3 regions of the Pseudomonas sp. F1_0610 genome follow, and region 1 is predicted to be linked to each of the others. Evidence: predicted binding sites of a transcription regulator. Region 1 holds the regulator's gene; each other region holds the start of a gene.

Evidence for each region. The regulator sigma-54, encoded in region 1, starts transcription at its own class of promoters, with help from an activator protein. The targets are predictions, from matches to a motif close to ANTGGCATNNANNTTGCTNT.
Region 2: a site for sigma-54 is predicted at 2,126-2,145, ahead of glnK (P-II family nitrogen regulator). Genes of this name have one in related genera too.
Region 3: a site for sigma-54 is predicted at 2,882-2,901, ahead of glnA (type I glutamate--ammonia ligase). Genes of this name have one in related genera too.

The regions. Positions count from the first base shown of each region.
Region 1 is NZ_JAZDRH010000013.1:25,133-29,957, forward strand. It holds gene VQ643_RS08810 (HPr family phosphocarrier protein) at 1-7, opposite strand, end outside; gene rapZ (RNase adapter RapZ) at 14-883, opposite strand; gene ptsN (PTS IIA-like nitrogen regulatory protein PtsN) at 896-1,378, opposite strand; gene hpf (ribosome hibernation-promoting factor, HPF/YfiA family) at 1,388-1,696, opposite strand; gene VQ643_RS08830 (RNA polymerase factor sigma-54) at 1,773-3,206, opposite strand; gene lptB (LPS export ABC transporter ATP-binding protein) at 3,349-4,074, opposite strand; gene lptA (lipopolysaccharide transport periplasmic protein LptA) at 4,080-4,607, opposite strand; gene lptC (LPS export ABC transporter periplasmic protein LptC) at 4,594-4,825, opposite strand, start outside.
Region 2 is NZ_JAZDRH010000023.1:18,011-22,835, forward strand. It holds gene VQ643_RS12250 (ammonium transporter) at 258-1,568, opposite strand; gene glnK (P-II family nitrogen regulator) at 1,642-1,980, opposite strand; gene VQ643_RS12260 (glutathione S-transferase family protein) at 2,316-2,945, shown strand; gene VQ643_RS12265 (accessory factor UbiK family protein) at 2,958-3,212, shown strand; gene VQ643_RS12270 (FKBP-type peptidyl-prolyl cis-trans isomerase) at 3,278-3,715, opposite strand; gene VQ643_RS12275 (YifB family Mg chelatase-like AAA ATPase) at 3,810-4,825, shown strand, end outside.
Region 3 is NZ_JAZDRH010000004.1:143,010-147,834, forward strand. It holds gene thiI (tRNA uracil 4-sulfurtransferase ThiI) at 1-118, opposite strand, end outside; gene VQ643_RS04000 (DUF6714 family protein) at 243-629, opposite strand; gene VQ643_RS04005 (hypothetical protein) at 584-757, opposite strand; gene VQ643_RS04010 (DUF1287 domain-containing protein) at 747-1,322, opposite strand; gene glnA (type I glutamate--ammonia ligase) at 1,384-2,784, opposite strand; gene VQ643_RS04020 (DUF4124 domain-containing protein) at 3,123-3,653, shown strand; gene VQ643_RS04025 (DUF4124 domain-containing protein) at 3,658-4,344, shown strand; gene VQ643_RS04030 (NAD(P)/FAD-dependent oxidoreductase) at 4,364-4,825, shown strand, end outside.

The DNA of each region.
Region 1 (4,825 bases):
GTTGCATAGGCAGTTATTGACCTTCTAGTTTTAAATCGCGGTGACGTACTTGAACGTTATTAAGTTCAGCACTGAGCGCTTCACTTAAACGCTGAGCCAGATAAACTGAGCGATGACGTCCGCCTGTGCAGCCAATGGCTATGGTGACATAAGCACGATTGCTAGCGGCAATACGTGGCAGCCATTTGCTTAGGTAAGTGTAGATATCTTGATACATTTCTTCGGCATCGTGCTGGCCACTTAAATAGTCTTTGATGGCTTGATCTAATCCAGAAAGTGGACGCAGATCTGGCTTCCAATAAGGATTAGGTAGGCAGCGTACATCAAAAACTAAATCTGCATCAATAGGAATTCCGCGCTTAAAACCAAAGGACTCAACTAGAAATGCGGTAGTGGGTTCGGGGCGCTCTAATAGCTGGAGTTTAATAGTATCTCTTAGCTGGTAGAGGTTTAACTCACTGGTATCAATGCTGACATCAGCTAAGGATGCAATGGGCTCTAAAACTGTATTTTCATCTTCAATGGCCTCTGCTAGAGAACGTGTATCGTTCGTTAGCGGATGCCGTCGGCGGGTCTCTGAAAAACGCTTGAGTAAGGTTTTGTCATCAGCATCAAGATAGAGAATTTGACAATCAATATTGCGCTCGCGGACTGTTTGCAGCAAAGCTGGAAATTGTGCTAGCTGATTAGGCATATTACGAGCATCAATAGATACCGCAACCAGCGGATGCAACAGCTCTGCTGAGAGCAAGGTGCGCTCAGCAAGCTGGGGCAGCAATAAAGCGGGAAGATTATCTATACAATAAAAATCGTTATCTTCAAGTACATCAAGCGCTGTGCTCTTGCCTGAACCAGAACGTCCACTAACGATAATTAATCGCATGTGATCCTCAAGTTAGTCTGCATTGTGTAGCTGTGGTGCAGGTTGTGCATTAATAACAGCTTTATAGAGGGCTTCGCTGTTAGTGGCTTGGCGTAATTGCTCTAAAGTAGTTGGTTTTTCTAAAATAGTAGCAATTTGCCTTAACAGCTCTAAATGCTCGTCTGTAGCTTCTTCTGGTACTAAAAGTACAAAAAGTAAGTCTACGGGCTCTCCATCAATTGAATCGAAGTCAATGGGTGTTTCTAGATGAAGTACTGCACTAATAGGTGAAGTACAGCCTGGCATGCGGCAATGAGGAATAGCTATTCCGTTACCAAAGCCAGTAGAGCCTAAGCGTTCGCGGGCAATTAAGTTTTCAAACAAGGCATCCTCATCGATATCGCTTTGATCGTTAGCGACAAGGTGTGCAATTTGTTCTAAAACGCGTTTTTTACTGCCACCCAGCGCGTTGACTAGGCAACGGCTGGGGGTCAGGATTTGTTCTATTGAAATCATTGTTTAGTATCAGCGGTCGAGAACGCCTTTTTGTCGATCTAACAATTTCTCTTTATGTTTAATCAACTGGCGATCGAGTTTATCAACTAATAAGTCTATTGCAGCATACATATCTTCATGTTCAGCATTGCCTACAATATCTCCACCAGCAATAAGCAAGGTTGCATCTACTTTTTGCTTAAGCTTTTCTACACTGAGAATCACATTAGCACTGGTGATCTTATCGTAATGCCGCTCTAGTTTAGCAAATTTCTCGCTAACATAGTCACGTAAGGCATCAGTAACTTCTAATTGGTGTCCGGTAATGTTGACTTGCATACTGCTCTCCTTAATCAACCCAATCAAAATACAAGCGATTTGCTGTATTTCTAGGCTAGTTTACCCATAGTTACACTTATAAACGTTGCTTACGCTCACTAGACGATAAGATTCCTAAGGATTCTCTATACTTAGCAATGGTGCGTCTAGCCACTTGAATACCTTGTTCCTCTAGTAAATCAACAATTTTGCTATCACTCAAGGGTTTTTTGGGATCTTCTTTTTCAACCAGCTTACGAATTAGAGCACGAATAGCAGTTGATGAAAATTCACCACCTTCGGCTGTATTAACGTGACTAGAAAAGAAATACTTTAGTTCAAAAATCCCTCGAGGAGTATGCATATACTTTTGGGTAGTAGCGCGTGAAATGGTAGATTCGTGCATGCCAAGTTGTTCGGCAACTTCTGCTAACACAAGAGGTTTCATCGCCTCTGGGCCTTCTTCAAAGAAGCCTTTTTGCACGTTTAAAATAGTTGTGGCTACTTTGAGTAGTGTTTCACTTCGACTTTGTAAGCTCTTAATAAACCATTTTGCCTCTTGCAGCTGATTGCGCATATAGAGGTTGTCATCGCTTTGATCTGCTCTTTGGATAAAGCTTTGGTAATAACTATTTATGTTGAGTTTAGGCATTACTTCAGGGTTAAGTTCTACCAGCCAGCGGCTCTTTTCTTTACGCACAATAATATCTGGAATGATATAGGTTGCTTCTTCTCCACCGATAGAGGCACCAGGTTTTGGATCAAGCGTTTTAATTAATCGCGTAATAGCACTTAACTCATCCATATTAATTTTTAGACGGCGTAAAACTAAACTAAAGTCTTTTCCGCCTAGTTGATCTAAAAACTGTGTGCAGAGTTTTTTAGCCTGTGCTAGATAAGCAGTGTCTTCAGGTAATTGGTTTAATTGTAGTAATAGGCATTCACTGAGATTGCGGGCTGCTACGCCAGTTGGCTCAAAGTGTTGTATGCGATGTAATACAACCTGCACTTCATCTAGCTCAATACCTAGCTCAGGCGCAAAGCTGGCGCAAATATCTTCTAAAGGTTCGCGTAAGTAGCCGTCCGCGTCTAATGCGTCTATTAAGGTGGTAGCAATAAGGCGGTCGATATCGGTCATGGGCGCTAAATTAAGCTGCCAAAGTAGATGATCGTAAAGATCAGGAATGGCGGCTGTAGTTGCACCATAATCCCAGTCTTCGCTAGCTACAGGTAAATTGCTGGCGCTGGTTTGGTAGATATCTTCCCAAGCAGTGTCTATCGGTAGATTTTCAGGAATTTGCTCAGACCATGGGTTTTCATCTTGACGGTCAAGCTCTGCTTTATTGGTGTTATCTTTTATTTCAATACTATTGCTGGCATCTTCTAGCTCTAGCATTGGGTTTGACTCTAATGCTTGCTGAATTTCAGTTTGTAAGTCCAAGCTTGAAAGTTGAAGCAAACGAATAGCCTGCTGCAACTGAGGCGTCATGCTCAGTTGTTGGCCCAATTTGAGGACAAGCGAGGCTTTCATAGATAAATCAAAACTCCAAATAAAATAGCTGTGAACACTGTAGCAAATTTTATGCCTGAATTTTTGATCTTTGGCTAGTGTTGAGCGCTAAACTTTAGCACAAGAAGAAAAGTAGGCAGCTAAAGCCGCCTACAGAATATGACTAGAGACGGAATTCGTGCCCTAAGTAGACTTCTTTAACGGTTTCGTTGTTTAAAACAGTTTCAGAATCACCTTCTGCAATAATCTTACCGCTGTTAACAATATAGGCTTTTTCACAGATATCTAGTGTTTCGCGCACATTGTGATCAGTAATTAAAACGCCAATATTTTTACTTTTTAGATGATAAATAATCTGTTTAATATCACTAACAGAAATAGGATCGACACCGGCAAAAGGTTCATCAAGCAAGATAAATTTAGGGTTGGTAGCTAAGGCGCGTGCAATTTCAACACGACGGCGTTCACCACCGGATAGACTCATACCTAGGCTGTCGCGGATATGGGTAATGTTAAACTCTTTGAGTAAGCTTTCCATTTCTGCCATACGCTGCTCTTTTGAAAGTTCAGGGCGTATTTCTAGAATACTTAAAATATTTTCGCTAACCGTCATTTTGCGAAAAATAGAAGCTTCTTGAGGAAGATAGCCAACTCCAGACTTGGCTCGGCCATGCATAGGCAAAAACGTGATGTCTTGATCATCAATGCTGACGGTGCCATTATCTGAGCGTACTAAGCCTACTATCATATAAAAGCAGGTGGTTTTCCCAGCGCCATTTGGCCCAAGTAAACCTACAATCTGGCCACTTTCAATACGTATGCTGACATCATGAACTACAGTGCGCTTTTTATAGCTTTTGGCAAGGTGCTTGGCTGAAAGTACGCTCATAAGTATTAGTTACCTGATTCTTTCTTAGGCTGAATAATCATATCAATGCGTTTATTACCAGTGCCGGTATTGCCACCTAAGCTGCCTGCGTTAATGATTTGGCGTTTGGTGTCATAAACAATTTTCTCACCTTCAAAGGTATTACCTTGTTGGATGATTTTCCCATTACCAGTAATAACGACTCGGTCTTGGCTAACTAGATATTGAATTTGTTGCCCATAAGACTTAACCACTTCTTTGTCGACATCAGGTTTTTGCTCAAAGTAGGCAGGGCCACCATTAGAAGTAAAGGTGCGAATGCTGCCATCTGGGTTTTGTGTAATAGTGACAGTATTACCTTTTACAATCATGGTGCCTTGAGTCATGATTACATTGCCCTTGTAGACAGCAACGCGTTCTTTTTCATCAAGTTGACCTGTATCGGCCTGGATACGAATAGGTTGTTCACGGTCACTAGGCAGAGCTGTAGCTGTTAAGCTGCTCAATGTTAGGCTTAGTGCTAACAGCGTTTTATAATAATTAGCGAACTTCATGCTCACCTCGAACATTTGACAACAAGTTAACTTTGCCGTCATTAATAAATGCTTCCATTCCGATTGCAGTGGTTGTATCTAGGTTGGTTTCCATGCGCACGGATTCTTTAGTTTTTGCGATATTTTCATCAGGTATATAGGTGAGGCGCTGAGTTGTTAGTACGCTGTTCCGTTGTAGCTCGTCCATACGGCTAATTCGTACATTGTCAATTAACTCT
Region 2 (4,825 bases), on a different contig from region 1:
ATTTTAAGCATCCACTATTCTCTATTTGTCACTTAGCAGCCTAAAGCCTGCAAGTTAAGCTGTTCTAGTCTCATAAAAGGGAATAGATCTCTGGATGGCGCGCATTCTAGTGCGAGTGCGCAAAAATAACCATGCTTAAAACACTCGATCTTTATGCGTTGAATAATGCAAGAAAGTGCAAGCGAAAAAAAGCATATATCACGAAAAAATGAGGGCGTTTTTATACAAAAAACACCCTCAAACAGTTTATTCAATAACTATAGGTTATATCCGCGTTCATTATGTTCAGCAAGATCTAAACCTTGTTCTTCAACTTCTCGTGTCACACGCAGACCTATTGTTTTATCAATGATTTTTAGCAACAAGAAGCTGATTAACCCACCATAAACTACAGTTACAGCGATACTTAAAAACTGCACCCACACTTGATGCGCAATATCTGTCACATCTCCGAAGCCACCCAAAAGCGGAGAGGCAAATACCCCAGTTAGTAAGGCGCCAACAATACCGCCTACGCCGTGTACACCAAACACATCTAACGTATCGTCATAACCTAGTCGGCGCTTCATAGCCGTCGCTGTCACAAAGCAGATCAAACCTGAAGCCACACCAATTACAATAGCGCCCATAGGTCCTGCCGTTCCTGCTGCTGGTGTGATAGCTACTAAGCCCGCAATAGCCCCAGAAGCTGCACCTAATGCACTTGGCTTACCATGCACCCACCATTCAACAAAGATCCAAGCTAACACCGCGCTAGCGGTTGCAATTTGTGTTACTAGCATAGCCATACCTGCAGCGCCATCGGCAGCTGCGGCTGAGCCGGCATTAAAGCCAAACCAGCCAATCCATAGCATTGCAGCTCCCACCAAGGTATACCCCAAATTATGTGGTGCCATGCGAGCTACCGGATAACCCAGGCGCTTACCTACCACTAGGCAAGCCACTAAGCCTGCAATACCAGCATTAATATGTACTACTGTACCACCTGCAAAATCTATCACTCCCCATGCATCCATTAATGCGCCATCGCCACCCCACACCATATGAGCAATAGGCAAATACACTAAGGTAAACCAAAAGCCCATAAACAGCAGCATAGCTGAGAACTTCATGCGCTCTGCAAAGGCTCCAACAATTAATGCTGGGGTTAAAATCGCAAAGGTCATTTGAAACACAATAAACACTGACTCAGGAAAAGTACCCGTCAAGCTATCTAAGGTTAATTGCTTTAAAAACACATTTTCAAAAGAGCCAATAAAGCTATGCAGATTGACTACACCTTCCTGCATACCTGTTGTATCAAAGGCTAGGCTATAACCATAAATAATCCAGAGCAGACTGATTACAGCAGTAATACAAAAACACTGCATCATCACAGAAAGCACATTTTTAGCGCGCACCATTCCTGAATAAAACAATGCTAAGCCTGGAATAGTCATAAAAAGAACTAAGGCGGTTGCAGTTAACATCCATGCAGTATCACCGCTATTTAACTCGGTTTGCGCAAATGCAAAAGAAGGAAACATAGACAATAGGGCAGCAGGCCCTGCTAATTTTAGCAAAGTCATAAAAGTTACTCCTGGGGCGAGTAAAAAATTCGGGTTTTCTAATGCGCAGTAAGGCGGTATGCCTTAGCTGTTATTAAATGGCATCGGTGCCGGTTTCACCTGTGCGGATACGAATTGCCTGTTCAAGGCTAACCACAAAGATTTTGCCGTCACCGATTTTTCCGGTATTAGCCGCTTTGCTAATAGCCTCAATCACGTGATCTAATTGCGAAGCTGCAATAGCAACTTCAATTTTGACTTTTGGTAGGAAATCAACAACATATTCGGCACCACGATATAATTCAGTGTGCCCTTTTTGACGACCAAAGCCTTTTACTTCAGTAACGGTGATACCTTGCACGCCAATTTCTGATAGCGCTTCACGTACATCGTCTAATTTAAAAGGTTTAATAATGGCTGTTACTAGCTTCATGAAACATCTCCCGTTTACGGTGGCCTCGCCCCAGGATTGCGAACCCGAGGCTAAGTCTAAGGGTAGCGCTAAGATTTGTAACGCCTCTTATGCAAATTTCGTTGATTAATACGACGAAAAACAAACATAACAAGCTAATTAAGATAAAGCACAAAGCTTGCCAACTTTTAAAAATCATTAATTTTCAATAAGTTACATATTTTAAAAACTGCTATTAAAAAGAACTACAAAAGATTACTTGCACTAAATACGTGCAATGCACCATTTTGACCCTATCACTTTATGCTAAACTGCAAGCTGCATTTTTAACTGATGTACCTATAGGTACTCCTGCTATGTATTCTCTGTGGATTGCAAACAAAAACTATTCCTCATGGTCATTACGCCCATGGCTACTACTAAAAGCACTAGATGTTCCCTTTAAGGAAAATCAAGCTTTTTTCAATGATGGCGCTACTAGTTATAGCCAGTTTCGCCAATTCTCTCCCACCGGCTTAGTGCCTTGCTTAATTGACCACAGCACTGTTATTTGGGATTCATTAGCTATCTGTGAATATATTGCTGAGGACTTTCCTAATGCTTGGCCAGCAGATCGAGTAGCGCGTGCTTGGGCCCGTAGTGCCTGTGCAGAAATGCATTCAAGTTTTCTCGCACTACGCGCTCAGTGCCCAATGAATTGCAACCTGCGCACTCAAGCAGACTTAACCAATAGCAGTTTGCAGCAAGACTTGCAGCGGTTAGAGGAGTTATGGTCTGAAGGCTTAGAGCGTTTTGGCGGCCCATGGCTGGCGGGAAAGTCTTTTAGCATTGTCGATGCTTTTTTTGCCCCTGTTGCCTTGCGCATTCAGAGTTATAATCTGCCTTTGTCAGAAAACTGTTATGCTTGGTATGAGCGCATACTGCATCGCCCTGCCACCCAAGCATGGCTTACTGCGGCTGCACATGAGCCTCAAATTAACCATTAAAAAGGATTGACTATGCTGCAACCTAAAGCCATTTTTGACGCTATTGGCACACAAGCGGTCCGCTTATTGAGCAACTCAGCATTACCAAAGGCAGAGTTAGAAGCTCAAATGAAAAGCCTACTGCAAGGTGCATTCAATAAGCTAGACTTGGTTAGCCGTGAAGAGTTTGATGCTCAAGTGGCTGTATTAGCACGCACACGTTCGCGTTTAGAAGCACTAGAAGCTAAAGTGCTCGAGTTAGAGCAGCAGCTACAAAGTACTAAATAACACAGCACTATATCTATCCACTCACACCCCTGAGTGGATAGTGCATCTCTTTCGCAGCTGGCCCCTTATGGCTCAATCGCCAGTAGCTGTACTTCAAAAACTAAAGTGCTGTTTGGGCCAATCCACTTATTAATAGCTTCAGCTCCATAGGCATATTCTGCAGGTGTCACTAACTTAATTTTGCTACCAACTTGCACTAAAGGTAGCACTTGTTGATAAGCTTGAATAAGTTTATTTAGGCGAAAAACGGCGGGCTCTCCACGCGTAATTGAGCTATCAAAAATATCACCAGTTATAGTGCTGCCTTGATAATGACAACGAATACTATCAGTTACTTTAGGATAGTCTCCATTACCTTGCACTAGCACTTGATAGGCTACACCAGTTTCTAGCACCACCACATTGGTTTGCTGCTTAAATTGCGCTAAAAACTCAGCACCTTGCTGTGCATTGAGTCTTGCTTGTGCTTCACGCTTTTTCTTGAGCAGCTCTGCAACGCTCATAAGTACTCCTGTAAAAATCAGCGCACTTTATGCAGCAAAGCCTAATAAAGCAACTAATCTTTAACTAACTATTGTTTGTATAAGGAGTGTTGCTATGTCGCTTGCTTGCGTATTTAGCCGTGCTCAAATTGGCGTAGAAGCCCCATTAGTTAATGTTGAAGTCCATCTGAGCAACGGCCTTCCCTCGTTTACTTTAGTCGGTTTACCTGAAACAGCAGTCCGTGAAAGCAAAGATCGGGTACGCAGCGCTTTAATGACCTGCGGTTTAGAGTTTCCTAGACAACGCATTACACTAAACTTAGCCCCTGCCGATCTCCCTAAAGAAGGGGGTCGCTTTGATTTAGCTATTGCACTAGGCTTGCTAGCCGCCAGTGGGCAAGTGGCTACACAATTGTTAGATAACCTTGAATGTTTAGGTGAGCTCAGTTTATCTGGAGAAATTCGCCCAGTAAAAGGAGTGCTGCCAGCTGCGCTAGCGGCTAGAGATGCCCAACGTGCACTTATTGTTCCCACTGCTAACGCTGAAGAAGCTAGCCTAGCCTCTGGTTTGACTGTGTATGCAATAGGCCATCTGCAGGAGCTTATTGCTCACTTTAGTGGGCAAAATACTTTACAAGTTTATCAAGCCACAGGTTTGTTTAATCAAAAAATTAATTATCCTGATTTATCTGAAGTCCAAGGGCAGCAGGCAGCTAAACGCGCCTTAATTGTTGCCGCTGCTGGGCGCCATAATCTTCTTATGTGCGGCCCTCCAGGAACTGGCAAAACCTTATTGGCAAGCCGCCTTCCAGGGTTACTCCCAGAACTAAATGAAAAGCATGCATTAGAAGTCGCTGCTATTCACTCTGTTGTCAGCTTACAGCCTTTAGATCACTGGCCACAACGACCTTTCCGACAGCCTCACCATAGTGCCTCAGCGCCAGCTTTAGTAGGTGGTGGTAGTCGTCCACAACCAGGTGAAATTACCCTTGCTCATCAAGGTGTCTTATTTTTGGATGAGTTGCCTGAATTTGATCGTAAAGTCTTAGAAGTTTTACGTGAGCCTTTAGAGTCCGGTGAAATTATTATTGCGCGCGCCAACGAGCGGGTGCGTTTTCCAGCTCGCTTTCA
Region 3 (4,825 bases), on a different contig from region 1:
CGGGTGTAAGGTCACGCAAAGTCACTCGTATATTTTTGCCAAGCTGACGCATAAATTGCTTACGTACAGGACGGCTTTTAATGGTGATTTCCGCGAAGGGTTTGACTATTAATTTCATGGCGCGGTTAACTAAGGTATCTACAACCTGTAAAAAAGGGACGTAGTTTAGCAGAATGTCTGGCTAAACACATAAAAAGCCTTACGCTTTTGTTCATTTTTTAAACATTTTAATGACAAGAGAATTACATAAGCCCAATTAACCATTTATCGATAAGGCTTTGTAACTGTAAATAATCTGCATTTTGCCTATAAGCTTGTGGATCACAAGCATAATTAATCGCTAAATTATTTTGATAATCCGCTTGAGTAGATTGCTGCATAAATTGTAGATAGCACACAAAGGCTAAACGCTGCGAGCGGTCAAAAATCTGTGGTTCAGGTAAATTACAATACTCCCATAAGTCCAGCATAAAATTAGTGTCTTGCAGTTCTGCTATAAGAAATGCAGGTAGTAAAAAGCGCCAGCCTTTATCATCAATGAAGCTCAATGAACTATTGCAATTAACTAGCTCATTCTGGGTTATTAATTGCCAGTTTTCTCGTTGATCTTTTGCGCGTAGCTTAGCCAGTTCTGCTGCTTGAGCATAATTTTCAAACCCTGCCCTTCGTATACTCCTATGCCGTTTTCTAGCGTTACTTGGGCAAAAGCTTGTTGAATTTGTGTTGTTAACTGCTCAACTGTTACCTCAGTAACCATAGCTGTAATGGCCTGTGATTTTATAGTCGAACAACATATCCTCTTTGACCTGCCCCCAACCAATGTTATGCATAATCAAAGGACGCTTACCATCTTTAGAGCGCTCATTAAGTACAATACCAATATGGGGTGCATTATTTGGCAGCATCCAGGTAACTATGTCACCTGCGATATAATCATCACCGTTCTGGGTAATTTTTTTGACGTTGCCATAGCGTTTAAAAAAAGTTTGTAAATTGGGCACGCGACGATGATCAATATTGCTATCTGGGCGTTTTAAGCCCCAGTTTTTCGGATACAGCGAAAAATTTTGCCGCATATCTTCATGCACTTTTTGTTGCAGATCGATGCCAAGTTTGCGGTAAGTACGGATTACCACATCAGTACAGACCCCTCTATTGGCAGCTACATCACCATTAGGGTAAGGAATTTTTTGGTAAGCAGAGTCATAAAATACAAAGCGACTTTCAATACTGCTAGCTGAATTAGCCACATCTGCTGCCGTAAAAGCAAAGCCACTATTGCTAACTACTAATACGCCAAAAGCTATTATTATTTTGCGCATAACCCCACCTGTAGATAAAAAGAAAGGCGTTTAAAACGCCTTTCTTTGTTGTTAGTACTACTTAGCAGCTGTAGTACAAGTCATATTCTAATGGATGGACAAATGTACGCACTTTAAGTTCTTCTGCTTTTTTCACCTCAATAAAGGCATCAAGGAACTCATTGGAGAATACCCCGCCACGTAATAAGAACTCACGATCAGCGTCTAAAGCTTCAAGCGCTTCTTTTAAGCTGCCACACACCTGTGGGATATTTTTGCTTTCTTCTGGCGGTAAATCGTACAGGTTTTTATCTGCAGCATCGCCTGGGTGAATACGGTTTTGAATACCATCAAGACCTGCCATTAATAACGCAGAAAAGGCTAAGTATGGATTGGCGGCTGGATCAGGGAAGCGTGCCTCAATTCGGCGGGCTTTTGGGCTGGTAACGTATGGAATACGAATTGAAGCCGAGCGGTTACGCGCTGAATACGCCAGCATAACAGGCGCTTCAAAGCCCGGTACTAAACGTTTGTAAGAGTTAGTTGAGGGGTTGGTTAACGCGTTTAGTGCTTTACCATGCTTGATAATACCGCCAATAAAGTACAAGGCATTATCAGAAAGGCCAGCATAGCCTTCACCTGAGAAGGTATTTTTGCCATTTTGCGCAATTGACAAGTGCACATGCATGCCAGAGCCGTTATCACCATAAATAGGCTTAGGCATAAAAGTTGCTGTGCGGCCATAGGCTTCTGCCACATTATGCACTACATATTTAAGGGCTTGTACTTCATCGGCTTTGGCTACGAGGGTGTTAAATTTAACGCCAATTTCATTTTGCCCTGCCGCCACTTCATGGTGATGAATTTCAACCTGCTGGCCTAGTTCTTCAAGCGCATTGCACATAGCTGCACGCAGCTCATAATCACGATCTTGCGGTGGTGTTGGCAGGTAGCCACCTTTAACCCCAATATAATGGCCATTACCAGCACCATCAACGCGTTTATCTGCATTCCATGCGGCTTGTTCAGCATACACTTTAAACATAGAGCCAGAGATATCTGACTTAAACTGTACCTGATCAAAAATAAAAAACTCAGGTTCAGGGCCAACAAATACCGCATCACCAATACCAGTGGACTTTAGATACTCTTCTGCACGGCGAGCAATGGCACGCGGATCGCGGTCATAACCTTGCATAGTAGAAGGTTCAATAACATCACACACTAGAATTAACGTAGGTTCTTCTGTGAAGGGATCCATTACTGCAGTACTGTCATCTGGCAGTAGGATCATGTCTGAGGCTTCAATGCCTTTCCATCCTACGATAGAAGAACCATCGAACATTTTACCCTGCTCAAAAAAATCCTCATCGGCATCACGAGCAGGCATAGTGATGTGGTGCTGTTGACCGCGCATATCAGTGAAGCGCAAATCAATCCACTTGGCATTATGTTCATTAATTAGTTCGATGGACTTTGACATCTTGTTCTCCAGGAGTCTCCAGGAATTAAGTAGGGCATTAAGCCGTGCCCGGTTAGACAGGTTCCGAGCGTAGCACTCGCTGAATCCTAAACTGGTTAACGCAAGTTCCATGCCAGTTTAAGAAAGCCAGTGCAGTTAGGTAAATCGGCGTACTATTGTGACTGTTGTAGCTTTTAGTTTCCAGTAAATTGCATCATTGTTGTGCTATAAAAATTTTCTATGCACTATTTTGGTGCTTTCACAGTAAAAAATTGATCTAGGTTGGATATTCTGACTCATCAAACTGCATTATTAACGCTATCCTGTTATAAAATAGCCTATTAACTCAGGAGAGCATTATGCGCAAATTATCGCTTTGTTTATTATTGGCCATAAGCCTGCCAGCGACCGCTCAGATTTATCGCTATAAAGATGCTCAAGGCAATACTGTGTTTACCGACAAACTCCCCCCAGATGCTAAAGTGGAACAAGTTGAAGTAGCCCCTATTAACAGCATCCCAGCCCCTGATAAGCCAGTAAACACAACCAATAATAATCCAGATGATAAAAACTTAGCGCCTGGTAATACTTTTTCTGTCTTTGAAATTGGCAGCTTGCCAACAGAAGATGCTATTCGCGCTAACAATGGTAGTTTTTCTTTTAATGTCACCACTGTACCTCCTTTACCGCCCACTATTAGTTTGCAGTTGCTCGTAGATGGTGAACCCTATGGTGCACCCGTTAATACAACCAGCTTGTCTGTTACTGAGTTAGATCGCGGTGAGCATCAACTGGCGGTGCAGGCGCTTGTCGGTGAACATGTTGTACAGACTTCAAATACTGTCACTGTGTTTATACAGCGAGTGCATGTAAACAAACCTAAGAGTTAATCCTATGCGACTATTTATTTGTTTCTTACTCACAGTTATTGCTGTGCCTACTTGGGCGCAGGTGTATACCTATATTGATGAATATGGTGACCGTGTTTTTACCGATTCGCCACCTAAGGGGCAACCTACCGAAAAGGTGCAACTCGCACCTCGTAAAGCAGCGCCGGTAGCTAACAGCACAAATACTGCACCGCCCAGCTTGCCTCTTAACGCCAATGCAGTACAAGCCCAAGTAGCCCCAGCTGCTGGCGTTGTGCAAGAAAACCCACGTTATCTCTTACGCATCCTTTCACCTGAACCTGACGGCACTGTACGCGCGAATGATCGTAATGTGCTGGTAACGGTTGCAACAGAGCCAGAACTGCAAAACAACCACCAATATCGCGTTTTTCTTGATGGAAAAATGGTTAGTACTGCTAGCCGTAGCCCTGTTTTTAACCTACCAGAGGTTGACAGAGGCACACACATGCTGGCGGTGGAGATCATTGACCAACATGGTTTAATTATTGAACGCACACCTGCACAGCCGTTTCACTTAAGACAAATTACACTGGCTGATAAACGTCGAGTAACGCCTTGCAAATACAAAGAATATGGCGTACGCCCAGAATGCCCATTAAAAGATAAACCAAAGCAAGATCCCGACAAGCCACCTTTACTGGGTCGTATTTTAGCGCCTCTGTTTAACTAAAATCTGTTTGGTTATAACTATGCAAGATGCCAGCTATAGGAACCTTGAACCCACTTATTACCAAGCAACGGCTAATGCTGCCCCAGTGTTGGATAAGCTTAGGCAAGATATAGCCGTAGACTGCTGTGTTATTGGTGCTGGCTTTAGTGGTTTATCTACAGCTCTTGAGCTAGCCAAAGCTGGGCAAACAGTAGCTATTGTCGAAGCAGCCCAAGTTGGCTTTGGAGCCTCTGGACGCAACGGTGGCGAAGTATTAATAGGCTATAGCTGTGGCATGCCTGCTTTAATTAAACAGGTGGGGCTCACGGCTGCAAAGCACCTCTGGCAGCTGTCTTTAGATGCAGTAGAACTGCTAGACCAACGCGTACGTGACTATCAAATCAACTGCCATTGGCAACGCGGCTATGTACAGCCAGCACGCACTCCAGCACAACTTATAGACCTATTTAATCAACAGCAATTACTAAAGCGCTATTTTGAT